2 regions of the Undibacterium sp. MH2W genome follow, and region 2 is predicted to be linked to the other one. Evidence: riboswitches for the same ligand, from Rfam matches in the RefSeq annotation. Region 2 holds a riboswitch; the other holds the start of a gene.

What was found. A riboswitch is a leader RNA that binds a small molecule or an ion and turns the genes downstream of it on or off. The one in region 2 is predicted to bind thiamine pyrophosphate.
Region 1: linked by a shared signal. The riboswitch ahead of ACO0K2_RS03830 (TonB-dependent siderophore receptor) and the one ahead of thiC (phosphomethylpyrimidine synthase ThiC) in region 2 are both predicted to bind thiamine pyrophosphate.

What each region holds. Positions count from the first base shown of each region.
Region 1 covers NZ_JBMPPA010000001.1:902,647-910,498, reverse strand. The annotation lists gene ACO0K2_RS03865 (TetR/AcrR family transcriptional regulator) at 41-712, shown strand; gene ACO0K2_RS03860 (TIGR00730 family Rossman fold protein) at 709-1,290, shown strand; gene ACO0K2_RS03855 (DUF3460 family protein) at 1,438-1,647, shown strand; gene ACO0K2_RS03850 (segregation and condensation protein A) at 1,669-2,523, shown strand; gene panC (pantoate--beta-alanine ligase) at 2,589-3,428, shown strand; gene ACO0K2_RS03840 (cobalamin-binding protein) at 3,432-4,310, shown strand; gene rarD (EamA family transporter RarD) at 4,458-5,345, shown strand; TPP riboswitch at 5,592-5,688, shown strand; gene ACO0K2_RS03830 (TonB-dependent siderophore receptor) at 5,765-7,852, shown strand, end outside.
Region 2 covers NZ_JBMPPA010000001.1:23,699-31,550, reverse strand. The annotation lists gene thiE (thiamine phosphate synthase) at 109-738, opposite strand; gene thiD (bifunctional hydroxymethylpyrimidine kinase/phosphomethylpyrimidine kinase) at 731-1,543, opposite strand; gene ACO0K2_RS00130 (thiazole synthase) at 1,543-2,328, opposite strand; gene thiS (sulfur carrier protein ThiS) at 2,423-2,638, opposite strand; gene thiC (phosphomethylpyrimidine synthase ThiC) at 2,644-4,557, opposite strand; TPP riboswitch at 4,651-4,753, opposite strand; gene ACO0K2_RS00115 (tetratricopeptide repeat-containing diguanylate cyclase) at 4,875-6,947, opposite strand; gene ACO0K2_RS00110 (valine--tRNA ligase) at 7,172-7,852, shown strand, end outside.

The DNA of each region.
Region 1 (7,852 bases), 880 kb from region 2:
GATTTTGAGTCAGTCCTATCATCTATAGAGATTGAATGACATGCAACACAAAGCTCCGCGCCGCACCCGAGAACGTATTCTTGAACTGTCGCTGCGTTTGTTTAATGAGTTTGGCGAACCCAATATCACGACGACTGTGATTGCTGAGGAAATGAACATTTCCCCAGGCAACCTTTATTATCATTTTCGCAATAAAGACGATATCGTTAATTCGATCTTCACGCAGTTCGAAGCGGAGATCAACAAAAAACTTGCCTTTCCGCAAGGTCGAAAAGCCAATATTCAAGATATTTGGACCTATCTCCACCTGACATTTGAGCTGGTATGGCGCTATCGCTTTTTCTATCGCGATCTCAACGACTTGCTGTCACGGAATCGCAAGCTAGAACTGAATTTCAAGCAAATCCTGTCTCATAAAATCAAAGTGGCAACTGAGCTTTGCTTAGGGCTCCGCGCCGATGGCGAATTTGAAGGTACCGACCTGGATATTGATGCTTTATCAACAAACATGGTCGTTGTTGCCACTTATTGGTTATCTTATGAGTACGTGCGAAATCCACGGAAATATACAGAATTACAAACCATGTCGGAGTCCCTCGCCCGCGGCTGCTATCAAGTGATCTCCTTGATCAGTCCCTACCTTCGCGGCGAAACCAAACAGGTGTTTGAAAAGTTATCACAAGATTATTTGCAAAAAATGAATCCAGCATGAAATCCCTCTGCGTCTATTGTGGCGCCTCACCTGGACACTCACCTGCTTATACGATCGCTGCCAAACAGCTTGCCGTAACGCTTATCAATCAAGACATCGCGTTGGTGTATGGCGGTGGCAATGTCGGGCTCATGGGTGTCATTGCTGACGAAGTCTTAGCGCTTGGCGGTAAAGTGACAGGCGTCATTCCTCAGGCTTTGATGGATAAAGAAGTGGGTCATACAGGGTTGACTCAGCTGCATATTGTGGACAACATGCATCAGCGTAAAGCCCTCATGGCAGAGCTGTCCGATGGTTTTATCGCGATGCCAGGTGGAATTGGCACACTCGAAGAATTGTTTGAAGTCATGACATGGGCGCAACTGGGGTTTCACCAAAAACCAATCGGCTTGCTTAATGTCAGTGGGTTTTATGATGGGCTACTACACTTTCTCGACCATACACGGCAACAAGGTTTTTTGCGTGCGAGCCATCTTGACATTCTGCTCTCATCTCCAGAACCAAATGACCTCTTGCAACAATTGAAAACCTACTTGCCGGTAACGACCCGTAAATGGGTAGACGACAAAGATCTGTAATCTGTCTTGTTTTCACGTCTTCGATGAAGATGTTTTTCATTTTTATTCCAACATCTTGCGCGACCGCCACGCAGAAATGAAGATGGACGCAAAATTAAGAGTAAAATGCGGCTTTATTCGATCTTTTACATGTTTATTTCAAAAATTATGAAATTCTCTAAGCAATTCTCTTTGTATGAATCCGAAGCCACGCACTTTATCCAAAGTTTAAAAAGCGCGAATCCTAAATTAGAACAAGGACAACGCGAAGGTCGTGCATTATTGTGGGACAAAGCCCCAGTGGATCTGCGCACACAAAAAGACACCTTGGAGTCGATCGTTCCTCAACAACCGTATGTCTATCAAAACAAGGCATAAGCCTGCTAGTTTGCCTTGCCTGTGAGTACGAGCCCACTCCCTCCCACTGACCTTCCACCGGTCGGCGGTACAGACACGACCCCCGACGTGGTCGATGGCTTAGCCTTTGCTAAGCTATACGGAGAACCGCTCTTTAAATTACCCAACGACCTCTATATTCCACCTGATGCGCTGGAAGTGTTTTTAGAGGCGTTTGAAGGCCCGCTCGATCTCTTGCTGTATCTGATCCGTAAGCAGAATTTCAATATTCTGGATATTCCAATGGCACAAGTGACATTGCAGTATCTAAAATATGTCGATCAGATCCGCAATCACAACTTGGAACTCGCCGCTGAGTATCTACTCATGGCAGCCATGCTGATTGAAATTAAATCACGTATGCTCTTGCCGTCAACGAAAACGGCTGAGGGCGAAGAAGCTGAAGATCCGCGTGCCGAGCTTGTTCGTCGATTGCTCGAATATGAGCAAATGAAACTCGCTGCTTACGATCTGAATGCGGTGCCGCAATTGGGGCGTGATTTCTTACACGCCCAAGTTTTTGTCGAGCAAAATACGATTCTGCATTGGCCTCAGGTAGAGCTGGCAGACATTCAAGCTGCGTGGGCAGATATCCTGAAAAGAGCAACGCTGGTTGCCCATCATAAAATCAGCCGCGAAGAACTCTCTGTGCGCGAGCATATGTCGGGTATTCTGCGTAAATTGCAATCAGCGAAATTTGTTGAATTCTCTGATCTATTTGACCCTTCGCGCGGCGCTCCGGTCTTAGTAGTCAATTTTGTGGCACTTCTCGAACTCGCAAAAGAAACGCTAATTGAAATTACGCAAGCTGAGGCATTTGCCCCGATTTATGTACGCCTCGCCTACTCACCAAGCTGATCGTTGCGTGGCGAACAACGCGAGCAATCAAACGAACAACCACTGAATTTCTTGACTCATTTATTATGAAAATCATTTCATCCATCGAAGAATTGCGCGACCACCTCAGTGGTCAATTGCGTACAGCATTTGTGCCAACCATGGGTAACTTACATGAAGGTCATTTATCGCTGATGCGTTTGGCGAAGAAACATGGCGACCCAATTGTTGCATCCATTTTTGTCAACCGCCTGCAATTCGGTCCAAATGAAGATTTCGATAAATATCCACGCACGTTTCAGGCAGACGTCGAAAAATTAGAGAAAGAAGGCGTCTATATTCTGTTCGCACCAACAGAAAAAGATTTATATCCTGAACCGCAAGAATTCCGCGTTCGCCCACCAGATGATCTCGGTAATATCCTTGAAGGTGAGTTCCGCCCAGGATTTTTTACTGGCGTCACCACCGTTGTACTGAAACTGTTTTCGTGCGTCCAACCGCGCGTTGCCGTTTTCGGTAAAAAGGACTATCAGCAATTGATGATCGTTCGCAATATGAGCAAACAGTTCGCACTGCCAACAGAAATTATCGCAGCCGACACGTATCGTGCGGACGATGGACTGGCGCTCTCCTCTCGCAACATGTACCTCTCTGAAGCAGAGCGTGCTGAAGCGCCAGCCTTGTACGCAGCGCTCAATGAAGTCGCGAATGAAGTACGTAGCGGCCATTTAGATATGTTTGAACTGGAACGTCAGGCGATGGCAAAACTGGCTGGACGTCAATGGAAACCAGATTACGTTTCGATCCGTAAACGTGCCGATCTTCAACCGCCATCGGCAGGCGATCTTGCACAGGGTGCGCCACTGGTTGTTCTTGCGGCAGCCAAATTAGGCAACACTCGACTGATCGATAATCTGGAAATTTAATCGATGCCGAGTAAGTACATCACGCTGATTTCGTTGCTGACAGCAGGAGTGCTGCCGGCCTTCGGTGCAATCAGCGTGAAGGACGACGCGCAACATACGATTACATTAAACCAACCAGCACAACGCATTGTTAGCCTCGCGCCGCATGCCACAGAGCTCTTATTTGCAGCGGGTGCCGAAAAAGCAATTGTCGCTGTCAGTGATTTCAGCAATTACCCTGATGCAGCAAAAAACATCGCCTCCGTTGGAAGTGTTTTTGCATTAGATACCGAACGGCTCCTCGCATTGAAACCAGACCTGGTCGTCATTTGGGGAACAGGCAATGGCAAAGCACTCGCCAATAAATTACGCGGTCAACACTTAACGGTTTTTGAGAGTGAGCCACGCAATTATGAAACGGTAGCCAACTCGATTGAGCGCCTTGCATTGTTAGCGGGAACGAGCAACGTTGGCAATGCGGCAGCAGCGGCTTTCCGTCAACGTTTAGAAGAATTACGTAAAACCTACCGCCAACCTGACAACGTCACGCCGATCACCGTTTTCTATCAAGTCTGGAACAAGCCGCTCATGACACTCAACGATGAGCACATGATCTCAGCATCAATCCGGCTATGCGGTGGCACCAATGTTTTTGGTCGCCTCAAAGAGTTAAGTCCCACCATTACCACGGAAGCGCTACTAGCCAGTAACCCGGACGTCATCATGACTGGGGGAGATAATACCGACAGCCTAAACGACTGGCGACAATTTAAGACGCTCAACGCAGTGAAGAAGAATCACCTCTATGCAGTCCCTGCAGACATACTCAACCGCGCAGGTCCTCGCATCCTCGACGGCACTGAAGCGCTCTGCAAAAAAATTGCTCTCGCCCGAGCAAAATAATCCCCCGCTCCGACGCAATCGAACATGTTCTGGCAGGCTCCGACCTGTTCCGAGCTGATAGCACCGCAAATCACTGCACGCATTCATGAATACAGCGATAATGTCGAGTCTGGCCGCCATGTCGGTCTTCTTATTTGGATTGCAGTAATGCGTAAAGGTATTTTTCTGGCAGGTTCTGCCTACACAATCTGGGGCTTGTTTCCTTTATATTTCAAAGCGCTGCATGCGGTTCCTTCGTTGGAAATTTTATTAAGCCGTATGTTGTGGTCATTGCTATTCTTGGTCATCGTCTTAAGCGTACGCAAACAATGGGACTGGCTCACCATCGTCCGCCGTCAGCCTAAACTCATTGGTAACTTCACGCTCAGTGCGTTATTGCTGTCGGCGAATTGGTTTATCTATATCTGGGCTGTGAATGATGGCAAAGTCATTGATGCCAGCCTAGGATATTTTATGACCCCCTTGGTCAATGTATTGATTGGCTCAGTCTTACTCAAAGAACGCTTACGGCAGGGACAGTGGGTAGCGATCGCTTTAGCTGCGATAGGCGTCGCTTGGATGACGATCCAGACAGGGCATTTACCATGGATCGGCTTGTCATTAGCGATTACCTTCGGTACCTATGGCTTACTTCGAAAAACAGCAACGCTCGGTGCGTTAGAAGGTCTCTCTTTAGAAACCGCGATTTTCTTCCCGTTTGCGTTTGGATATCTGACATGGCTGACCATGCATGGGCAAAATGCATTAATCACCGGCGATCTATCACTCAAAGTCTTACTGGCACTGAGCGGTCCTATCACCGCCATTCCTTTACTCATGTTTGCCGCTGGTGCGCGCCGCATTCCTATGACAACGCTAGGATTGTTGCAGTACATCGCACCGTTCGTCCAACTCATGCTTGGCGTCTGGTTATTTAACGAAACCCTTGATACCCATCGACTAATTGGCTTCGCAGCAATTTGGGTTGCATTGGTGATCTACTCGGCTGAAAGTGTGTGGATGAATGTTAAACAGAAGAGAACTACGGTCTCATAACATCATTTAAAAACAATGGCTGCTTGATGCAGCCATTGTTGAAGTCTTATTACCTTCTCATTGCCTTCTCATTGCCTTCTCATTGCGTTCGAATTGACCATTCCGGGCTTTTCATTATTACTATTTAACCCAATAAATACATTATCGAATTAACCAGAGAAGGACGTTCTCTCTGGTAAAAAACCACACAATGACGACGCAACAGTGGGCGTCGACAGCCATCCCTTCACTTTCATGTTACAGTAGCGCCTTCGCTAGGGGTCCTGGAATGTATTTCCGGGTGAGAGAGTCCCTTGAACCTGATCTGGATAATGCCAGCGAAGGGAAGCGCAAAGTCCACGCTGTTTTCTGCTCGTCCATGCTTTGTTTGCTTCTTTGCTGCCATCCAGTATGCGCATAACAAGTTTAACGAGCACATCATGACACCATCCTTCGCACGCCCTTCTTTTTTGTCTCATCCGGCATTCCGTCCAACGATGATCGCCCTCGCCATTGCCCAAGCACTGTGCCTGCCAAGCGCTTACGCCGCCGCGGAACCTGAAGCGATCGCCGCGACCGACACATCAACATTACAAGAGGTCGTCGTCTCGGGTAGCAAAACACCCGCAAAGCCAGATCATTCTAAAGTGACGGGCTTTATTGACGAAAAACTCCTCGACACTCCTTTTTCAGTGAATGCGTGGGGTACGAAACAACTGGAGGATCTACAAATTCGGCTAACAACCGATGTGGTGAAATATGACGCCAGTGTGAACGATGCCTACAATGCCGTGGGTTACGCTGAACAATTCTCGATTCGTGGCTTCCCATTGGACAATGAATACAGCTATCGTAAAGATGGGTTTGCCATCCCTGATGATGGTGTGATTCCGCTAGAAAACAAAGAAACCATCGAAATACTGAAGGGTGTTTCTGGATTTGAGTCTGGCTTTGCCACACCCGGTGGCATCATCAATTATGTGACTAAGCGCCCTACTGACAGCGATCTGCGAAGTATCACTACCAGCATTTCCGAACGCGGTACCTTGTATGGAGCGCTGGATTTGGGCGGCATGTCGTCAGATAAACAATTTGGTTATCGTATCAACGCGGCGGAAGAGCGCTTGCGATCGTATATCGTCGGCGCGAATGGTCATCGTCAATTTGTTTCAGGTGCATTTGACTGGCACCTTTCATCGCAAGCCCTGTTGCAATTTGACTTCGACTACCAGCACCGCGCGCAGATTTCTGCTCCCGGTTTTCAGCTCACAAACGGTACCGATCTGCCGCAACGGATCAGTGCTGATACGATGCTCAATAACCAGCCTTGGTCAAAGCCTGTCGACACCAAAGACAGCGATATTGGAATCCGCTACGAATATAAACTCAATTCCGCTTGGACAGCCAGTGTCGCGGTTAACAAACACGAGTTCAAACGCAACGACTACACAGCGTTCCCCTTCGGCTGTAGCACAGGCAATCTCTCTTCCGGCTATTGTGCGAATGGCGACTATGATGTTTATGACTACCAAAGCGTTGGCGAATCAAAATCGTCTCGGGGTGGGCAAGCCTTGTTAAATGGTCAGTTCAGCACAGGCACGATACACCATCAGTTGGCTCTCGGTTTGGCTGACTCACAGCGCAAAGATTATTTTGGCGCCTATGTGTATGATTTTGTTGGGACGAACAACATCTTCAATCCTGTCGTTGTTGGTCAATCGACAAACACAACTGGACCAGTGATGTTACAGCGGACGGATAAGGAATGGTCTGCGTTCGTGCAAGATGCGATTCATTTCAACGAGGCATGGACGCTGCATACTGGCCTTCGCCGCCTTCATGTGGAACGTACGCAACTCGGCTTTACTGGATACCAGCATGATTACTGGGTACCGAATATCGCCGTTGTCTATAAACCTGCACAGAATACATCGCTATACGCTTCGTTTGCGCAAGGGGTTGAGCATGGTACCGTTGCGCCATTTGGGACGAATAATGCGAATCAGATACTCGATCCCGCACGATCCAAACAAGTAGAAGTCGGTATCAAAACAGACGTCAATAAAGACCTCACCCTGACTGCGGCGCTGTTCCGTATTGAAAAACCACTCGCTTACATCGATACGAATCAAGACAGCAATTTCAATAATTACATACAAAACGGCCATGCCCGCCATACCGGTCTGGAATTGACTGCACAAGGCAGAATCACACCGCAACTGACGCTAGGCACGAGTATCACTGCGCTGGATGCCATTCAACAGGATACAGGCGATGCTTCACAGGAGGGGAAACGCGTCCTCGACGTGCCACGGTTAAAATCCACGATCTACGTGGATTATGCGGTTGCAGAGATCAAGGGATTGGATGTCAACGCTAGTTGGCAATACTCCGGCAATAAAGCCTATACGCCTGATAACGCCGTTATGATTCCTGGGTACCAGGTCTACAATGCAGGTGCTCGCTACGTTACGCGGATCGGCAACACAACCACAACCTTGCGCTTCAACGTCGATAACGTATTGAAT
Region 2 (7,852 bases):
GTTCAATGCACCGATCTCTCGCTCAAACCTAACGTCTTTCGACCGATATCGCTATCTCATCAACAAACATGCAATTGAAGCAATATCAGGGGGTACGTCATCGTTGGGCTATTTCCCAGCGTCATCCCACAGTTGCGCAAACGACTGTGCTGCACTCTGGGGATCTGCTGCCATATAAACGCTGCTAATGACCGCCACCATCTCAGCCCCTTGTTGAACGAGCGGCTGACAATTTTCTAAGGTCATGCCACCAATCACTACCTTCGGTATGTGCCACGTCGCACCTGCGGTTGACACAATCTCATACGGTGTCGTCACTGCGTACTTTTTAATTCGTGAAGGATAAAATCCACCAAAGGCAATGTAGCTTGCGCCCTGCGTGACTGCTTGCTGTGCGAGTGAGAGATCTCCGTAACAGGATGCACCCACAATTTTATCGGGGCCAACGAGTGATCGTACCGCTGCAACAGACATGTCCGTCCCACCAACATGAAGCCCATCAGCATCTAAGGCTAAGAATAAATCGAGATGGTCATTGATGATGAACGGCTTTTGATATTGCCGACACAACTGTTGCAAGGCCTGGGCTTGTTCTTGGCGTAATGCAGGGCTCGCTGTTTTGTGGCGGTACTGAACAATATTGGCTCCACCTTGTAGGGCCTGCTCTGTGACTGACAACAATCTCTCTGTCTCATCCCAGTCTGGGGTGACAATATATAACCCGCTTAATTTAGTCATATTGATCATTTCTTCTTTCTCGTTGAGGGATCAACTGCCCTGGCGCGATCGCATAGGCGTGTGCCAGCGATGCCTGAGTGTAGCGCTGCGCTTGATCCAATGCCCGCGGTAGCGAATCACCCATAGCAAGGCGACCAGCAATCGCTGATGCGAGTGTGCAACCGCTTCCATGAAATTCGCCCGCTAGCTTTGGCCATCGCCACTCTTGGGTCGCCTGCAAATGCTGGGTCTGGTACCAACTATTTCTCACCTGATCCTCGCATCCATGCCCTCCCTTTACCAACACATCTGCCGATGTGCTCAGCAATAGCGCCTGCGCTTGCGCATCCACACCGTCCGCGCTTGCTGATAAACGCGACAACTCAGGCAAATTAGGCGTAATCAGTGTGGCAACCGATAACAAAGGCTGGATTGCCTCAATGGCGTCATCAAGCGAGAGGCGATCACCTTGTCCACTTCCCAGAACTGGGTCGACAATGACGTGCAGTTGAGGACGTTTTTGTCGCAACTGTTCGATAAAACGCGCAATCGCCGCTGCATTTTTTTTGTGAGCGACAATACCGATTTTAACCACAGACACAGGGATCTTCGCCACGAGCGTCATCGCTTGCTGAAGGATGATCTGTGCGTCTACGGCATGCACCGCATAAGCGTGATCGTTGTCTTGTACGGTCAGGGCGGTGATGACAGGCAAAGCATGCGCTCCTTGCGCAGCGATCGCTTCAATATCGGCCTGAATACCCGCGCCACCGCTCGGGTCATGCCCCGCAAACACGAGAACACAGGGGCGTTGTGCGCGCGTCATCAGACAATACGCCCTGCCATAGGGGAAGACGGCGAGGCGGCAAACTTACGTGCCATTCGTCCTGCCAGAAAAGCCTCTCTTCCCGCCTCCACCGCCAATCCCATTGCGCGGGCCATACGCACCGGATCACGAGCACCCGCAATGGCTGTGTTCATCAATACGCCATCACAGCCTAATTCCATGGCAATCGCTGCATCGGAAGCGGTTCCTACGCCAGCATCGACCAACACGGGCACCTTCGCCTGTTCGATGATTAAGGATAAATTCCATGGGTTCAAAATCCCCATCCCCGATCCAATCAGCGATGCTAGAGGCATGACAGCAACACAGCCGATCTCTTCGAGCATTTTGGCTTGAATAGGATCGTCGCTGCAGTAGACCATCACATCAAATCCGTCTTTCACCAGCGTTTTTGCTGCTTTCAAGGTTTCAGGCATATTGGGAAATAGCGTCTTTTCATCCCCCAGCACCTCGAGTTTACATAGTTTGTGTCCACCTAATAATTCACGCCCCAACTGCAAGGTGTAGACAGCGTCTTCAGCGTTATAACATCCCGCAGAATTAGGTAAGATCGTATAGCGGGAAGGTGGTACCACATCGAGTAAACTCGGCGCGTGGGGGTCTTGTCCGATGTTCACGCGTCGGATCGCGACGGTAATGATCTCGGCACCTGCCGCCTCGGTTGCTAATCGTGTTTGTTCAAGATCTTTGTATTTACCGCTACCGACCAATAAACGAGAGCGGTAGGTTTTTCCGGCAATGGTAAAGCCGTCTGTTGTTTGCATTTGATTTCCTTTGTTCACATCACGCTTGAACGATGCTGCTCATCCACGCTAGAGGTCTGGGCAACATCTTTTTGTATTCGGCTACAATGAGCGATCACCCACCACCAATCGCGCGGACGATATCAACTTTGTCCTCGCGTTGCAGTAACAAGCCACTCCACTGACTACGGGGAATAATGTGGCGATTCACTGCGACAGCGATGTTTTTTTCACGTAGCGCCAGCACACCGATCAGGTCATCAATCGTGTGACCGAACATCACTTGATACGCGCTGCCATTGAGCTCTATGTCAAATTCCAAATCCATCATGACGCTCACTGTTTTCGATAAAGTTCCGCACCGCTTTTCACAAATTCAACGGCTTTCACTTCCATGCCTTGCTTGAGCGCGGCGATCTCGGAGATCCCTTGATTGGCGGCATAGTCGCGTACTTCTTGCGTAATTTTCATGGAACAGAAATGTGGACCACACATTGAACAAAAATGGGCTACTTTGGCAGAATCTTTTGGCAAGGTTTCGTCATGAAATTCACGTGCTTTATCTGGGTCGAGACCAATGTTGAACTGGTCCTCCCAGCGGAACTCAAAGCGGGCCTTCGACAATGCGTTGTCGCGGATCTGTGCACCTGGGTGTCCTTTGGCGAGATCGGCAGCATGCGCCGCAATTTTGTAAGTGATGATGCCGTCTTTGACGTCAACTTTATTGGGCAATCCTAGATGTTCTTTAGGAGTGACATAGCACAGCATCGCCGTACCATACCAACCGATTTGGGCAGCACCAATACCGGACGTGATATGGTCATAGCCAGGTGCGATATCCGTCGTCAATGGTCCCAGCGTGTAAAACGGCGCTTCGTGACATTGCTCCAGCTGCAAATCCATATTTTCTTTGATCAAATGCATCGGCACATGACCAGGACCTTCGATCATGACTTGCACGTCATGTTTCCAAGCGATTTGGGTTAATTCACCCAAGGTTTTTAATTCACCCAATTGGGCTTCATCATTGGCATCGTAAATCGAGCCAGGACGCAGACCATCGCCGAGACTAAACGAGACATCATAGGCTTTCATGATCTCGCAAATTTCTTCAAAGTGTTCGTACAAAAAGCTCTCTTTGTGATGCGCCAAACACCATTTCGCCATAATCGATCCACCGCGAGAGACGATGCCGGTCATCCGCTTGGCGGTTAATGGCACATACTGCAAACGAACACCTGCATGGATCGTAAAATAATCGACGCCCTGCTCCGCCTGCTCAATCAAAGTATCGCGGAAAATTTCCCACGTAAGGTCTTCGGCTTTGCCATTCACCTTTTCAAGTGCTTGGTAAATAGGGACAGTACCAATCGGGACGGGCGAGTTACGGATAATCCATTCGCGTGTTTCATGAATGTGCTTGCCTGTCGACAGATCCATGACATTGTCGCCACCCCAACGAATCGCCCACGTCATTTTTTCTACCTCTTCGCCGATGGACGAAGTGACGGCAGAGTTACCAATATTAGCATTAATTTTCACTAAGAAATTCCGGCCAATAATCATCGGCTCGACTTCAGGATGATTAATGTTGGCAGGAATAATCGCACGACCTCGAGCGACTTCAGAACGGACAAATTCCGGTGTGATTTCTGCTGGAATCGCTGCACCAAAAGACTGTCCTGGATGCTGACGCCCCATCATCTCGGCCAGCTTGTTCCCCATTGGACCCGATGCTTTTAGATTGGCGAGATACTCTTTACGTTGCAGATTTTCACGGATCGCAATGTATTCCATTTCTGGCGTGATAATGCCTTGGCGCGCATAGTGCATCTGCGATACGTTTTTACCCGCTTTGGCGCGACGCGGCAGACGTTTAAGATTAAAACGTAATTCAGCTAATTGTGGATCATTGAGCCGTTTCTGGCCATATTTGGAAGTCGGTCCAGATAATTCTTCGGTATCGTTCCGCTCTGCAATCCATGCGCCGCGCACAGAGGGCAAACCGGAGCGAATATCGATGCTGACGTTGGGATCGGTATAGGGTCCCGATGTGTCGTAGACATAAATCGGGGGATTCTTTTCTGCACCAAAAGAAGCGGGGGTATCAGATTGGCTGATCTCACGCATCGGTACGCGGATGTCGGGACGACTACCTTGAATATAGACTTTACGGGAATTAGGCAGCGGTGCGATTGCTGCTTCATCGACTGTCGCTGTTGCAGACAGAAACTTCGGATTGGCGTTCATGTAGTTTGGCTCCTTTGCTTGTTGGCATGGAGCCAGCAAAGGAGTTTCTAAAAACACAGTGCGCGCATGACAAACAGCAACAACCATCACGGGCACGATTTTTAGCGGCTTCCCTTCGCTGGCATTATCCAGATCAGGTTCGAGGGTATTTCTCACCCGATATCACACATCGATATCAGGACCCCTAGCATTGTTTTACGTCACAGCGTGTCGTTTTAGTTTCACGCTATCGTCGTGCCAACATTATATCGCTAATTGCACAAATTTAAATAAAAAGAAATCACGTGTCAGCCATTCTCTATGACGTCATTCTGTGTTTAATGACTGACGTCACGCTTCGGTGGCCCCATCACTTCGACCAACTCAACAATCCCTCTGCTGACAGCTGCGGCCAAATCCTCTTCAAAATAGGGCATCGCTACATCAGCATCCACCAGCACCCGGGTAACGCCGTAAGCGCGATTGCGACCGTTCGCTTTTCCCAAATAAAGCGCCATATCAGCGATCTGAAGTGCTTTTTCCCAATTCAGTTTTTCCTCTGGAATCGTTGAAAACGGTAATGAAATAAATCCTGCTGTCATCGTTACTTGGATCGGATGACCGTTCGTCGTGATTGATGTGTCGCCCACTGAATGCAGAACTCGCTCAACGAGAACAGCAATCTGAGAAGGATCTGATTTTGGCGAATACACTAAAAATTCTTCGCCACCCCAACGTAACACGCGATCCGTGTCACGCACCGCTTTACGCAATCGCTGAGCGACCTCTGCTAAGACTGTATCCCCCGCAGCATGGCCAAACGTATCGTTGATTTGCTTAAAATGATCAATATCAAGCAGAATGAGACAATCAGGGTTCCCTTCTCGGGCTTCGCGACGATCTGCATTTATTTGCGCCACACGTGCATTCATCAATTCGACAAAGGACCGCCGATTATGTAAGCCAGTCAATGGGTCATGAATAGCATGAAATTCAAGTTGTGTATTTGCTTCACGTAGTTGCTTATTAACGCGTTGAACGCGGCGGTATAGCAAGAAAATAAAAATACCACCCATCACCGTTACAAGCGCACCAAGCAAAGTGATCACTTGCTGCAATTGATGGTTACGAATTTCGGCATCTTTTAGCGCATTTTCTTTCGCCAGTAATTCAATTTGTTTTTGTCGTTGTCCCGCGTTAAATTGCTCCTGCAACGAAGCAACGGCCTTTGATCGATCCGAGCGAAATAATTCGTCACTTAGTTTTTGCTGTTGGCGCAAAGTGGCCAATGCATCTTTGTACATCCCTGCCCGCTCGTACGTATTCGCTAATTCACCGATAATGCCTTCTGCATCTGACTTCTGTCCAGATTCCATCATGTCATGAATCACAGCATTGACCATCTCAACGCCTTGCTGCATTTTTCCTTGACCAGCAAGAGAAAAGCCAAGATTCACACGCGCAATGTAAATGGATTGTTTATCGCCGAGCTCTTCAGACCGCTGTAAACCTTGTCGCGCATAAATCTCAGCCTGCTTGTATTCATTGAGGGTGAGATAGTGGTCGCTGATGTTGATGAGGGAAATGACCTCATTGGTTATCATTCCAGCATCACGAGAAACTTTTAACGCTCTTTTATATGCTTCAATCGACTTGTCGTTCTGATTCAGCATCGAGTAGGCAATCCCTTGGCTGATACTCAGCGAGACCAACACCTTCGGCGCCCTCGCCAAAGGAGAAATATCAAGCGCCTCCTCCACCGTCGCCAAGGCTTTTTCTGGATCTTTCATATTGATATACAACTTAGCGATTGCATCAAGTCGACGGATCCGGTGCTGAACCTTACGGGAAGGCATATCATCGCTTAACTTCAGTGCCTCCAACATGTACTTCAATGAGGAATCAAAGTTTCCGAGGAGATAATGGACGGTGCCAAAAGCACTGTCTAGTCGGAGCCGTACCTCAACGGGCGTGTCGGGGGAAAGGGCTTCCTGAATGGCATTGAGCCGGCTCAAGCCCTCCTGAAGCTTGCCATGATCAATGATTTGGTAGACCAGCATGATTTGGCCGATGCGCATGCCAGCCGCATCGTTCTCTGCCGTTGCCAATGATACTAATTCGTTAATTGTCGCCGTACTGGATTGAATTTTTCCTGCGTCATAATATAAATCGACCAGCACTTTGAGTGTTTGCAGTCGCACCTGAACAGGTGTGGAAGCCGTTTGTTTCTGCTTGAGCTCCAGAAGGCGTTTGAGTGCTTCTGTGTTGTCGGTGTCGCCGATGGTCTGAATACTAGCAATTTGTGCAAGTTCGGCACTGTCGTCAGCGTACGCGACATGTCCACTGAGCAACAAACTCAGTAGGAAACAGACCAAAAAACGCAAGATCATCTGCAACTGTTTATTCACCATAGGTAGTCATTTCGCAGTCAAAGCGTGAAGATCACTATGCATTGCATCCTACCACTATAAGTGCAAATAAGAAAAAAATGACAGCAAAACCAAGATTTTCATTTGAACAAGTCGTTAATGCTCCACATCCATTTATTTTTTAGGAGAAATGCCAGACGATTGCGGCTTCAAGAGCGTCACTGTCATTTATAATCAACGGTTTAGCACACTACTAACAGATCATCATGGAATTAGCGAAGTCTTTCGAACCAGCAGAAATCGAACAATATTGGCGCTCTGAATGGGAGCAACGCGGCTATTTCGCGGCCAGCATGGATGATGGCAAACCGTCATTTTCTATTTTGTTACCACCACCAAACGTCACTGGCACCCTGCACATGGGGCATGCGTTCAATCAAACCATCATGGATGGCTTGACACGTTACTACCGGATGCGTGGTCATAATACCGCTTGGGTTCCAGGGACAGATCATGCCGGGATTGCAACACAAATCGTGGTGGAGCGCCAATTAGATGCGCAAAAGATTTCCCGTCATGATCTCGGTCGCGAAAAGTTTTTAGAAAAAGTCTGGGAATGGAAAGAAAAATCTGGCTCGACCATTACGGGTCAGATGCGTCGCCTGGGTGCATCGGCAGATTGGGATCGTGAATATTTCACCATGGACTCCGAGCGCTCCAAGGTTGTCACCGAGGTGTTTGTGCGCTTGGTTGAGCAAGGTCTGATCTACCGTGGTAAACGCCTCGTCAACTGGGATCCTGTCTTGGGCACTGCCGTATCTGATCTGGAAGTCGTGTCGGAAGAAGAAGACGGCTTTATGTGGCACATCCGCTACCCATTTGCGGATGGCACGGGTCATTTGACCGTTGCAACAACTCGTCCAGAAACACTGCTGGGTGACGTGGCC